Regions from separate parts of the Methyloceanibacter caenitepidi genome, predicted to be linked through region 2. Evidence: predicted binding sites of a transcription regulator. Region 2 holds the regulator's gene; the other holds the start of a gene.
What was found. Region 2 encodes PhoB, which activates phosphate uptake and scavenging genes when phosphate is short. Its sites were predicted from a motif close to TGTCATNNANCTGTCAT; they were not measured.
Positions count from the first base shown of each region.

Region 1: a site for PhoB is predicted at 2,384-2,400, ahead of GL4_RS09325 (OprO/OprP family phosphate-selective porin). Genes of this name have one in related genera too.

Region 1 is NZ_AP014648.1:2,012,130-2,018,213, reverse strand. It holds gene GL4_RS09330 (TerC family protein) at 1-650, opposite strand, end outside; gene GL4_RS09325 (OprO/OprP family phosphate-selective porin) at 896-2,245, opposite strand; gene GL4_RS09320 (FAD-dependent monooxygenase) at 2,849-4,093, shown strand; gene GL4_RS09315 (lysophospholipid acyltransferase family protein) at 4,286-5,203, shown strand; gene hspQ (heat shock protein HspQ) at 5,260-5,592, shown strand; gene GL4_RS09305 (invasion associated locus B family protein) at 5,744-6,084, opposite strand, start outside.
Region 2 is NZ_AP014648.1:860,685-866,768, forward strand. It holds gene pstA (phosphate ABC transporter permease PstA) at 1-601, shown strand, start outside; gene pstB (phosphate ABC transporter ATP-binding protein PstB) at 679-1,464, shown strand; gene phoU (phosphate signaling complex protein PhoU) at 1,491-2,225, shown strand; gene phoB (phosphate regulon transcriptional regulator PhoB) at 2,241-2,948, shown strand; gene GL4_RS04045 (GcrA family cell cycle regulator) at 3,073-3,585, opposite strand; gene GL4_RS04050 (aspartate aminotransferase family protein) at 3,976-5,157, shown strand; partial or broken gene argF (ornithine carbamoyltransferase) at 5,201-6,084, shown strand, end outside.

The DNA.
Region 1 (6,084 bases), 1.2 Mb from region 2:
ATGTAGCCGCGCGGAATGTGGAAGTGGAAGGCATCGGCCACGAGTGCGGCGCCGATCAGCAGCAGGAAGGACAGAGCGAGCATTTTGGTGGTCGGATGTCGGTCGATGAAGGCGGCCACCGGGCCCGAGGCGACGTACATCACGGCGATCGCCACGACCACGGCCGCGACCATCACCTCGACGTGCTCCGCCATTCCCACGGCCGTGATGATCGAATCCACCGAGAAGACGAGATCGATAACGGCAATCTGCACGACCGCCGCGGTCATCGAGGCCACGATGGGTCCGGATCCCATCTCGTCGCCGCCCCCCTCGATCCCATCGTGAATTTCGCGGGTACCCTTCACCAGGAGGAATAGCCCACCCGCCAGCAGAATGAGATCGCGCCACGAAAAGGCGTACTCCCCCACCGTGAAGATCGGCGTGGTCATGTGAATGAACCAGGCGAGGAAGCCAAGCATGATGACGCGGAACACCAGCGCCAGCATCAGGCCGATACGGCGCGCGGCGAGTTGTTGCTCCGCCGGGAGCCGCTGCACCATCACCGAGATGAACACGACGTTGTCGATGCCGAGCACGATCTCCATCGCACTCAAGGCCAGGAAGCTCGCCCAGACATGCGGATCGGTGAGAAATTCGACAAGAGTCATGAAGCTCTGACCGGCGTCGCGTCCGTTGCACCCCGGTCTCCTGCATAACTCAGATAGGCGTATTGGGTCTATCGCCCGTTTCGGTCTCTGGGGGCTGGCTGGGCGCTCCTGAACGAGAAAGGCCCGCCGGTCGAACCGGCGGGCCTATCTCTATCAGCCTTTCCCCGAGCAAAAGGCCGCCGCCCGGGACAGGGGCGGCGGCAGTTTGGCGAAAGGGGATATCTTCGCTGTCAGATTGTCTCGACTTACCAGTCGATCTGACCGCGCATTCCGAAGCCGCTGATGTCAGCGCCGTCGTTGTCGTTGAACTCACCGCCGATATCGGTGCCGATGACGTTGAACATCAGGCGGGTGTACGCGGTCGGGTACCAGTTCAGCGCGATGGTCCAGCCTTCTTCGTCACCGCACTTGTCGCAATCATGACCGGCAGCGAGAAGCGCCGAGGCATCGGCACCCACATCGACCTGCTGCCAGCGGCCTGCGAGTTCCCAGGCGCCCCAGCCACCGTTCTTCAGATCGAAGGGATTGTTGGGCTTAACACGGCCGAACTCGCCCTTATCGGCTTCGTAGTTCCGCATATCGTCGGTCAGGAACACGCTACCGAAGACATACCAACCGTTGTAGTCGGGGTTGATGCTGCGGGAGGACATGCTCTTGTAGTACTGCGGCACATCGGTCGACAGCTCGGCATATTCACCCTGGACCGAGAAGCGGCGCCACACGGCGGCACCTTCAAGACCCCAGTACTGGTCGGATTCGCCGAGCGGCTCGGTCTCGACGAACTTGTCCGCCAGGTGGAGACCCGGGCGAGCTTCGTAGTTGTAGAGAGCCGAAACGCCTTCCTCGGTGCCGTTGTTGCGGCTGCGATAGCTGGCACCCAAGTGGACGATGGCATCGTCGGTGTTGACGGGTGCAACCGTACCGCGGACAGCCCAGATCGACGGGCCGTCATCCCAAACACCGTCGTCGCCGATGTTCGGTCCGTTGTAGCTCGTCTGGAACGACCAACCGAAGTCGTCGTCGCTACCGGCATGCAGACCGACGCCGAGAGCGCGAGGCTCAGCCTCGAAGGCCTCGATGAAGAAGGCCCGCTCCATGAAGGTGATGTAGCGCGAGCTGGTCATACCTTCGAGCGAGTTGGCGATCTTGAACTGACCGAACAGGATCTCGAGATTGTTCCAGTCGCTGAAGCCAGCGTACGCGATGTAGGCATCCTTGACGTCGACTTCGTTACCGGCGAAGTCTATTTCGAACTTGTACTTCCAGTCGTACCAGATCGTGCCTTCGACGCCGAGACGCGCACGGCGCGCTTCCCAGTCGTTGATGTCCGGATCGCCGGTGATCGGCTCATCCTGGTCGATCGAGTTGTAATCGATCTGCAAACGGCCGCGAACCTTGAAGCTGAACTTGCCGTCAGCGCTGGAAATCTGCGGCGCGCCCTTCCACTTCACGACGGGCTGAGACTTCTTGTATTCCTCGAACTCCGCCCGGGTGATGTACTGCGCTTTGGCAACCGGCGCTGCCGAAGCAAGAATTGCAAACGCGCTGGCGCTCGCAAACAAAGTAAGACCGACTTTCTTAAGTCCCCCGATCATGACCCCTCTCCACTCTTATAGAGTTAAACTTACGATCTGGCTTCGTCACTGAGCTGAGGTGTCTTCGTCCCTCTTGCACCCAGCAATTCAGCAAGCCCGCTTCCTGCGAACCTCGGTTAACGTTCTATTTCCCGAGCCATGACGGGTGTGTGACACTCCGGCGACATCCCGGATTTCACTCAGGGCTGTTGCACATCGGCCACGGCGGTCTCCCGCGGCACAAAAAAGCGCTTCTCGACCGCCTGCATGGAAGGTGCGTAAGTCATTGTTCCTATGTAGTTTTTCTCTATCCGCGCGGCAGTGCGCGGCGGCCTGTCGCAGGCGCTGCGCCCTGCACGATTCCAGCGAGTTTTGCGCTCTGTTGCGGTGCAAAACCCGCGTTGCGCGAGCGGATATCCTGCCTGCGCGCAATACGCTCAGAATATTGCGTTTGCAGAAGCACTTAGGAGACCTTTCGGTAGGTAAGATCGCAACTCAGCGATTCCCACGCCGGAACCTCTCTCAGGCGACGTGGCCGACGCGCCCAAACGACGGCAGTCAAGGCGATGTTGACCCGTGCGTCGCGGGCCGTGCTGCGCTATCAGGAGGGAGGAAGGATCGTCGATGAGTGCACTCCCGCCGGATAGTCCGATGTTCGATGTCGTCGTGGTGGGCGCCGGTCCCGCCGGCATCGCGACCGCCCTTGCACTCCACCACGTGGGCGCGGCCGTGGCCCTCGCCGGCCCCCCGCCGCCGGCGACCGCGTCCGCTAGACCCGAGACCCGCACGGCGGCGTTGCTGACGAGTTCCGTGGACTTCCTGAAGCGCCTCGGCGTGTGGGAGCGATTGCTGCCGGATGCAGCGCCGCTCACGGCCATCCGGATCGTCGATGCCTCGCGCAGCCTGCTGCGCTCGCCGGATATCGCCTTCGAAGCCCGGGAGCTGGGGCTCGACAGCTTCGGCTTCAACATAGCGAACACCGCCTTGAATACGGTCCTTTACGAGCGCGCGCGCGCAGTTCTGCCGCGTCTCGCGCCCGAGCCCGTCGAGACAGTAGACCTCGGCCCCGACCGGGCCATGCTGACGTTCCCGTCCGGAAACCGGCTCGCGTGCCGTCTCGTCGCGGGCGCCGACGGCCGCCGCTCGATCTGCCGGCAGGCGGCGAAGATCGAAACGCGGGACGTCCGCTACGAGCAGGCGGCCATCGCCTCCAGCTTTCGCCACAGCCTGCCCCATCGAGGGGTCGCGACGGAGCTCCACCGGGAGGGCGGCTCGGTCACGAGCGTGCCGACACCGGATCAAAACACGTCCAGCCTGGTCTGGGTCACCAGCCGGGAGGACGCCGCAGACTTGATGGCACTCGATGAGGCCAGCTTCGCCGCGCGGCTCCAAGAGCGCTTCGACGAGACCCTCGGGGTGATCTCCGACGTCGGTCCGCGTGCAAGCTTTCCCGTCGCGGGGCTCACCGCCAAGCAAATGGCGGCCAACCGCACGGCTCTCGTGGGAGAGGCTGCCCATATTATGGCGCCGATCGGCGCCCAGGGCCTCAACCTCGGCCTTCGCGATGCCGCTGCGCTTGCAGATTGCGTCGCCGATGCCTTGCGGCATGACCGGGATCCCGGCGGAGCGCCGGTTCTGGCCCAATACGCCAAGGCGCGTCAGCTCGATGTCCTGTCGCGCACGGTCGGTGTCGATCTTTTGGGCCGCTCCCTGCTGACCAAGCTTCTTCCCGTGCAATTGGCACGCAGCGCGGTTCTGACCGGGCTCAACGCCTTCGCGCCTCTGAAGCGGATGGTGATGCAGGCTGGACTTGCGCCGCCCGCCGATCTGCCCCGCCTCATGCGCCCCGTCGACAGCCTGCCCGCTTGACGTCGCTTCGGAGTTTCTTCAAGACGTTGCGCTTCCCGACGCCGCCCGCCGATCTGCCCCGCCTCATGCGCCCCGTCGACAGCCTGCCCGCTTGACGTCGCTTCGGAGTTTCTTCAAGACGTTGCGCTTCCCGACGCCGCCCAAAACCGTCCCGGCGCTTCCCACGTAAATCGAACGACCGAAGGCTGACACTTGGCGAACTCACTCGACACGTCCATCGCGACCGATCTGAAATACCGGCTCGAGTATGCGGGTCTTCGGTTTTTGATCGGACTCGTCCGTCTCGTGCCGCTCGATACCGCCTGCGATATCTCCGCCTTCTTTTGGCGGGTCCTGGGCAAGCGAAACCGCCGCCACAAGCGCGCCCTGGCCAATCTGGAACGTGCCTTTCCCGAGAAGTCGCTCGAGGAGCGCGAGCGCATCGCCGTTGCCGCCTGGGACAATCTCGGCCGCGTCATGGTCGAGACGATGAACATCGACCGCATCATCAAGGATCCGAGCCGGCTGCACGTCACCAACGGCCACTGGATCGGGCGCTACAAGGACAAGATGGGTCCGGCTCTGATCGTGACCATGCATATGGGCAACTGGGAAATCGGCATGTGGCCCGTAACCCTCGCGGGCGTCCGCCCGGCCGGCGTCTACAGGTCCGTGAAGAATCCTTATGTCGACCGTTATCTTCGGCGGCAGCGCCAAGCCCTTTATCCGGGCGGGCTTTTCGGCCGCGGCCGCACCGCTGGCGACGACGAGACACAGAAGACCGCGCGGCTGATCATGGACTATGTCCGCCAGGGCGGCCGGCTCGGCTTCATCTCGGACCTGTACGACCGCAACGGAATCGAAGTCCCCTTCTTCGGCCATCTCGCCAAGAGCATGCCGATCGCCGCCATGATCGCGCGCCGGGTGGGCGCCCGCATCTGGATCGGCCGGTGCGTCCGCATCGGGAACCGCTCAGTGTTCGACGTCAACGTCAATGAGCTCAGGATCCCCCGCACCAAGAATCAGGCCGAGGACATTCGCGCCATCACGGCCGCGATCCAGCGCTATTTCGAAGTATGGATCCGGGAGAACCCGGAACAGTTCATGTGGTCAAATCGCCGCTGGTCCTAAGGTCTTGTGATCCCGCGTTGACACTGTCCCGCACCCGCGATCTTATCTGTGGAATGATGTCTACGGTTCGAAACGCACGATTTCAGATCGGTCAAGTCGTCCGCCACCGGGTCTATCCCTTCCGCGGAGTCGTCTTCGACGTGGACCCGACCTTCTCCAACACCGAAGAATGGTACGCGTCCATTCCGCAGGACGTTCGGCCGGCAAAGGACCAGCCCTACTATCATCTGCTCGCGGAGAACGCCGAAACGGAATACGTGGCCTATGTTTCGGAGCAGAACCTGCTGCCGGACGAGTCCGACGAGCCCTTGCGGCACCCGCAAATCCCGGAGTTCTTCGAGGACCTGCGAGACGGCGTGTTCCGCTTCCGCTTCGTCCAGGAACATTGATCCGGCCCCTGCCGCCGTTCCGCCGGCTGGTTTCCTCACGTCCTTGAACACTGGAACCGCGCAAGATCCCCAGCGGCCACAAAAAAGGCCGCGCAGGTAATCCTGCGCGGCCCGCTGAACTGTGTTGGACGGGCTCGATCCGCCCGCTGCTCTATTGCTGCGGCGCTGCGCCGGGCTGCTGGGCCGCACCAGGCTGCTGGGCGCCGCCGGCTTGACCCTGACGGGCCTTGGCGGCGAGTTCCTGCTGGCGCTGGCGATACATCTCGATCGTCTGGCGGCGCTGCTGCTCGTAGGCTGCGGTGTCGGTGGGCGGGCCATCGAAAGCCGCGGAAAAGCCGGTGAGCGGAACCGGGAAAGCCATGGTCTTCTTCTGCACGTTCATTGCCGCGACGACCATCTGCTGCCCCGACCGCATCTTGGCCAGGAGATCGTCCGTCAGTTCCATGTCGGCTTGGCAGCTAGCCGGGAAGCAGACCGAGAACGCCATCGGTG
Region 2 (6,084 bases):
GTGCGCGGCGCTCTACCTCGAGGAGTACGCCCCCAAGGGCAAGATCGCGGACACGATCGAGGTGAACATCAACAACCTCGCGGCCGTCCCGTCCATTGTGTTCGGTCTTCTCGGCCTCGCGGTGTTCATCAATTTCTTCGGACTACCGCGATCGGCGTCTCTTGTCGGCGGTCTCGTGCTGACGCTCATGACGCTGCCGACCATCATCATCACGACGCGCGCCGCCATTCGCGCGGTGCCCCCGTCGATCCGCGAGGCGGCGCTTGGCGTCGGCGCGTCCAAGATGCAGTTGATCGGACACCACGTCCTACCATTGTCCTTGCCAGGCATTCTGACCGGGACGATTATCGGACTCGTGCAAGCGTTGGGTGAAACCGCCCCGCTCCTGATGATCGGTATGGTCGCCTTCGTGGTGGAATACCCGACGACTCCCCTCGAACCCGCGACGGGCCTGCCGGTGCAGATCTACATGTGGGCATCGTCGGCGGAGCGCGGTTTCGTGGAGCGCACCGCCGGTGCGACCATGGTTTTGCTGGCCTTCCTGATCGTCATGAACAGTTTGGCTGTGTATCTACGCAACAGGTTCGAACGCAAATGGTAAAGGGGACCGAAGCTATGGAGGCGAAGGTGGAAGACAGGCCTGCTACGACGGTCGAGCAGCCCGCCGAGCCGAAGGAGATGGGCGACGCCGCTCCTTCCGCACTTGGTGAGCTGAAGATGAAGGCGACGGACGTCAACCTCTGGTACGGCGAGAAGCAGGCACTGTTCGACGTCAACCTCGAGATCTTCGGTCAGTCGGTGACGGCCCTGATCGGTCCCTCCGGTTGCGGCAAATCCACATTCCTGCGGTGCCTCAACCGCATGAACGATGTGATCGATATCTGTAAGGTGAAGGGCGACATTCGCCTCGACGGCGAAGACATCTATGCACCGGAGGTCGACCCGGTGCAGCTTCGCGCACGCGTCGGCATGGTGTTTCAAAAGCCGAACCCCTTCCCGAAGTCGATCTATGAGAACGTCGCCTACGCGCCGCGCCTGCACGGCCTTTGCGCCACCAAGGCTCAAATGGACGAGGTCGTCGAGACCAGCCTCATCAAGGCGGGTCTTTGGGAAGAAGTGAAGGATCGGCTGGACGCGCCGGGCACCGGCCTTTCGGGTGGTCAGCAGCAGCGTCTTTGCATCGCTCGGGCCATCTCCGTGAACCCGGAAGTCCTTCTGATGGACGAGCCTTGTTCCGCTCTCGACCCCATTGCGACGGCGACAATCGAAACGCTCATGGATGAGCTTAAGGAAAATCTCTGCATCGCGATCGTGACCCACTCGATGCAGCAGGCCGCACGTGTATCCCAGCGTACGGCATTCTTCCATCTCGGCAAGCTCGTCGAGGTGAATGATACGTCTACGATCTTCACCAATCCGTCCGATCAGCGCACCCAAGACTACGTCACTGGTCGCTTCGGTTGATATCGGCGCTCAGGAGTCCGCCCCCCATGGAACAACAGAACGAACATACCGTCCGGTCCTACGAGGAGGAACTGTCTCTCCTCAACAACAAGATCGCCAAGATGGGCGGGCTTGCGGAGAAAGTCCTCGGACAGTCCTTTGAAGCGTTGGACCGCCGCGATCCGGATCTCGCCGCCAATACGATCGGCGAGGACGAGGAGATCGATCAGCTACAGCGCGAGATCGAAGAGCAGGCGGTGATCATGATCGCCCGCCGGCAGCCGATGGCTTACGACCTCCGGCAGATCATGGCCGCCTTGCGGATCTCGACCGATCTGGAACGGATCGGCGACCTCGGCAAGAACATTGCCAAACGCGCGGTCGCGGTCGTGACCGAGCAGCAGCCCAAGCAGCTGATGCTGGGTTTGAAGCATATGGGTGAGCTCTCGCTGAGCCAGCTCAAGGACGTTCTGGACGCCTTCATCGAGCGCGACGCCGAACGCGCGCTGAACGTCTGGTACAAGGATGAAGAGATCGATTCGATGTACAACTCGCTGTTCCGCGAACTCCTCACCTACATGATGGAGGATCCGCGGAACATCGGACTTTGCACGCATCTGCTTTTCGGCGCGAAGAACATCGAACGGGTCGGCGACCATGCGACCAATATTGCGGAGACCGTGTACTATCTTGTGCATGGACGGCCGATCACGGATCAGCGTCCGAAAGGCGATACGACAAGTTCGACGGCGTACACGTCGTTGCGAAGCTCGACCTTCTAACTGGGGGTGTGCGTCATGAACGCGGGAGCAAAGGTGCTGGTTGTCGAGGATGAAGAGCCTCTTGCTCTTTTGCTTCGCTACAATTTGGAGGCCGAAGGCTTTTCCGTCGATGTCGTGCATCGCGGCGACGAGGCCGAAGTGGCGATTGCGGAAAATTCACCAGACCTCATTGTCCTCGATTGGATGCTGCCGGGCCTGTCCGGGCTCGAGCTTTGCAGGCGGCTGCGAACGGGCAAGGAGTCCCGAACGATACCGATCATTTTGTTGACGGCGCGCAGCGAAGAGAATGACCGTATCCGCGGCCTAACGACCGGCGCGGACGACTATGTGGTCAAGCCGTTCTCGCTGCCCGAATTGATGGCGCGCGTGCGGGCCATCCTCCGCCGGACCAACCCGGAGCGGATTGCCTCCGTGCTTTCCGTCGGCGATATCGAGCTCGATCGCGACTCTCACCGTGTCACGCGAAACGGCCGCCAGGTCCATCTGGGTCCGACGGAGTTCCGCCTCTTGGAGTTTCTCATGCAGAGCCCCGGCCGCGTCTTCAGCCGCGCGCAACTCCTGGATGGCGTTTGGGGGCGGAATGTCTATGTCGACGAACGCACGGTGGATGTGCATATCGGCCGCCTGCGCAAGGCCATGATGCGCGGAAGCGAGCGCGATCCGGTTCGCACCGTGCGGGGCGCGGGCTACGCATTTTCGGACAAGCTGGAAGAGACGGTTTAGGCCCGCACCGGTGTGCCGGGCGCTCCCGGAGCAATTGATAGCCGTGGCCGCCAAGAAGAAAGGCGCCGGTCGTCCCGGCGCCTTCTATCGAATCTCGAACAGAGATTGTTCTTGGAAGAGAGGCTCAGCCAGTGGCTGAGCGCTTCTCCCGCCGCCGCGATTGAACCGGCTGAAACGCCATGCGGGCATGATGCTCACAGTAAGGCGATAGGCCGGTCTTCTTGCGCCCGCAAAAGTGGAACCCTTCCTCGGTCGGGTCGCCGATTGGCCATTTGCACATCGACTCCTTCAGCGTGAGGATGGTGGCGCGCTCATGCAGCGGGATCACCAGTTCCTCGACAGGAGCCGGCGCAGGAGCCGCCTCGTATTCTTCTTCGTAGGTCGGCTTCAGCGCGACGTTGCCGCGCGTGCCGAAAGTGATGGAAGGCGCCCTGTTTTGCCGGGGTGCCTGCGTGCGTCTCGGGCGCGGAACGCTGGACCGCGAGCTGGTCGCGCGTCCCGACAATCCGAGCCGATGCACTTTGCCGATAACCGCATTCCGGGTCACTCCGCCTAAGCGCCCCGCAATCTGGCTCGCGCTCAGTCCTTCGGACCAGAGCTTCTTCAGCAGTTCAACTCTTTCGTCAGTCCAAGCCATAATTTCGGCCTCCTCAGTTTGGACTCAGATTCCACCCGTCGTTAGCGACGGCATTTTTTTTGCAATACTCGGATTTACTGCTGAGAAATGACCGCTCGGGAGTCCACCGTGCCTACGACATCTGGTAGCCGAACGATTATTACCCTACTAAGGCCGGTAGGAACCGACAAGCGTCCGCCACGCTTGTGTGCCTCGTTTTCCACCGGAACGATTGGATTCTGCCATCACTCCGCGCGAAGCACAAACCCGAGGCTGAATAGAAGCGTGGAGAACCGTTGGATAAGCGGGTCATAAGGACAGATTGACTCAAGTGTGGTGCAGACCTAACACTCTGACACTGCTTGCTGCCGCCCGTTGGCGGCACTTTTGTTTCAAGAACACGGAAGTTTCATGTCGGCTCTCCTTCCGACCTATGCCCGCAGCGGATTGACCTTCGCGCGGGGCGAAGGCGCCTTTCTCTTTGACGAGACCGGCGCGCGCTATCTCGACTTCTCGAGCGGGATCGCGGTGACCGCGCTCGGGCATGCGCATCCGCATCTGGTTGCCGCTTTGAACGAGCAGGCGCAGAAGGTCTGGCACGTCTCAAACTTGTACGGCATTCCCGATCAGGAGCGGCTTGGCCAGCGGCTGTGCGACGCGACATTTGCCGACCGCGTGTTCTTTGCCAACTCCGGCGCCGAGGCCGTGGAGGCCTCGATCAAGTGCGCTCGGCGCTACCACTTCGCCAACGGCGCGCCGGAGCGCTTCAGGCTCATCACCTTCGAGGGCGCCTTTCATGGGCGTACGCTGGCGACCATCGCCGCCGGCGGCCAGGCCAAGCATTTGGAGGGCTTCGGGCCGCCCGTGGGCGGGTTCGATCAGGTGGCGGGCTTCGACATCGACGCCATCGAGGAGGTGATCTCGGATGAGACAGCCGGCGTGCTGCTCGAGCCGATCATGGGCGAGGGCGGCATGCGCGAAGTGCCGTATCGCTTCCTGCAGGACTTAAGGGCGCTGTGCGATGAGAAGGGCCTGCTGCTGATCCTCGACGAGGTGCAGTCGGGCGTCGGCCGCACCGGCCGCTTCTACGCGCACGAATGGGCTGAGATCACACCGGACATCATGGCCTCGGCGAAAGGTCTCGGCGGCGGATTCCCCGTCGGCGCCTGCCTCACCACGGAAGCCGTTGGCCAGGCCATGGTGCCCGGCACGCATGGATCCACGTTCGGCGGCAATCCGCTTGCCATGGCGGTCGGCAATGCCGTGCTCGACGTCGTTCTGGAGCCCGGCTTTCTCGAACATGTCGCGCAAATGGGCTTAAGATTGAAGCAGCAACTCGCCGGGATTGCCGACGAGCACAGCGAAATCATCGCCGAGGTGCGGGGCCAGGGGCTCATGATGGGACTGCAATGCAAACCGGAAAACACCAAGCTTGTCGCGGCGCTGCGCGAGCGGGGCATGCTGACTGTGCCCGCCGGTGACAACGTCGTGCGGCTGCTTCCGCCCCTGATCGTCGACGAAGAGGAAATCGACCTCGCCAGCCGCACCATCGATGCCGCTTGCATCGCCCTGAAAGCGGGTGATGCCGGTTAGGGCCCCTTCGTTTCAGCCTCCCCAATTTCAAGACAATCCATTCATGCCTTCGACGCCTTCCCATTTTCTCGATATTGACGCGCTGGATACTCGGACGCTGCGTGCCATCCTCGATGCCGCCGCCGCACTGAAGAAGGCGCGCAAGGTCCCGAAAGGCCTTGCCGTTCCGAAAGGCGCGGTCCTGGCCATGATCTTCGAAAAGCCATCTACGCGGACGCGCGTCTCGTTCGAGATGGCCATGCACCAGCTCGGCGGTGCGGCCATCGTGCTGAATGCTCAGGACATGCAGCTCGGCCGTGGCGAAACCATCGGCGACACGGCGCGGGTGCTTTCGCGCTATGTGGATGCGATCATGCTGCGCACCGGTCCGCACCAGGGCCTACTGGACTTCGCCGCGTATGCCGACATCCCGGTCATCAATGCGCTCACGGCGCGGTCCCATCCCTGCCAGATCATGGCCGACGTCCTCACGTTCGAAGAGCATAAGGGCCCAATCAAGGGCCGCGTGGTCGCCTGGATTGGCGACGCGAACAACGTCGCGACCTCCTGGGTGCACGCCGCGGCGCGTTTCGGCTTCACCGTGCGCATTGCGTCGCCGGCAGATTTCGGCCCGGACCAGGACCTCTTGGCTTGGGCCCGTGCCGAGGGCGCGCAGATCGAGGTCATGGAGGACGCGCGCGCGGCCGCTAAGGACGCCGATTGCATCGTGACCGACACGTGGGTCTCCATGGGCGACAAGGATGTCGCTGCGCGCAAGAGCGCGCTCGAGCCGTTCCGGGTGGACGAGGCGCTGATGGCGCTCGCCAAGCCCGACGCGATCTTCATGCATTGCCTGCCGGCCCATCGCGGCGACGAGGTCACCGACGCGGTGATGGACGGCCCGCAGTCGGTCGTGTGGGACGAAGCTGAAAACAGGCTGCACGCGCA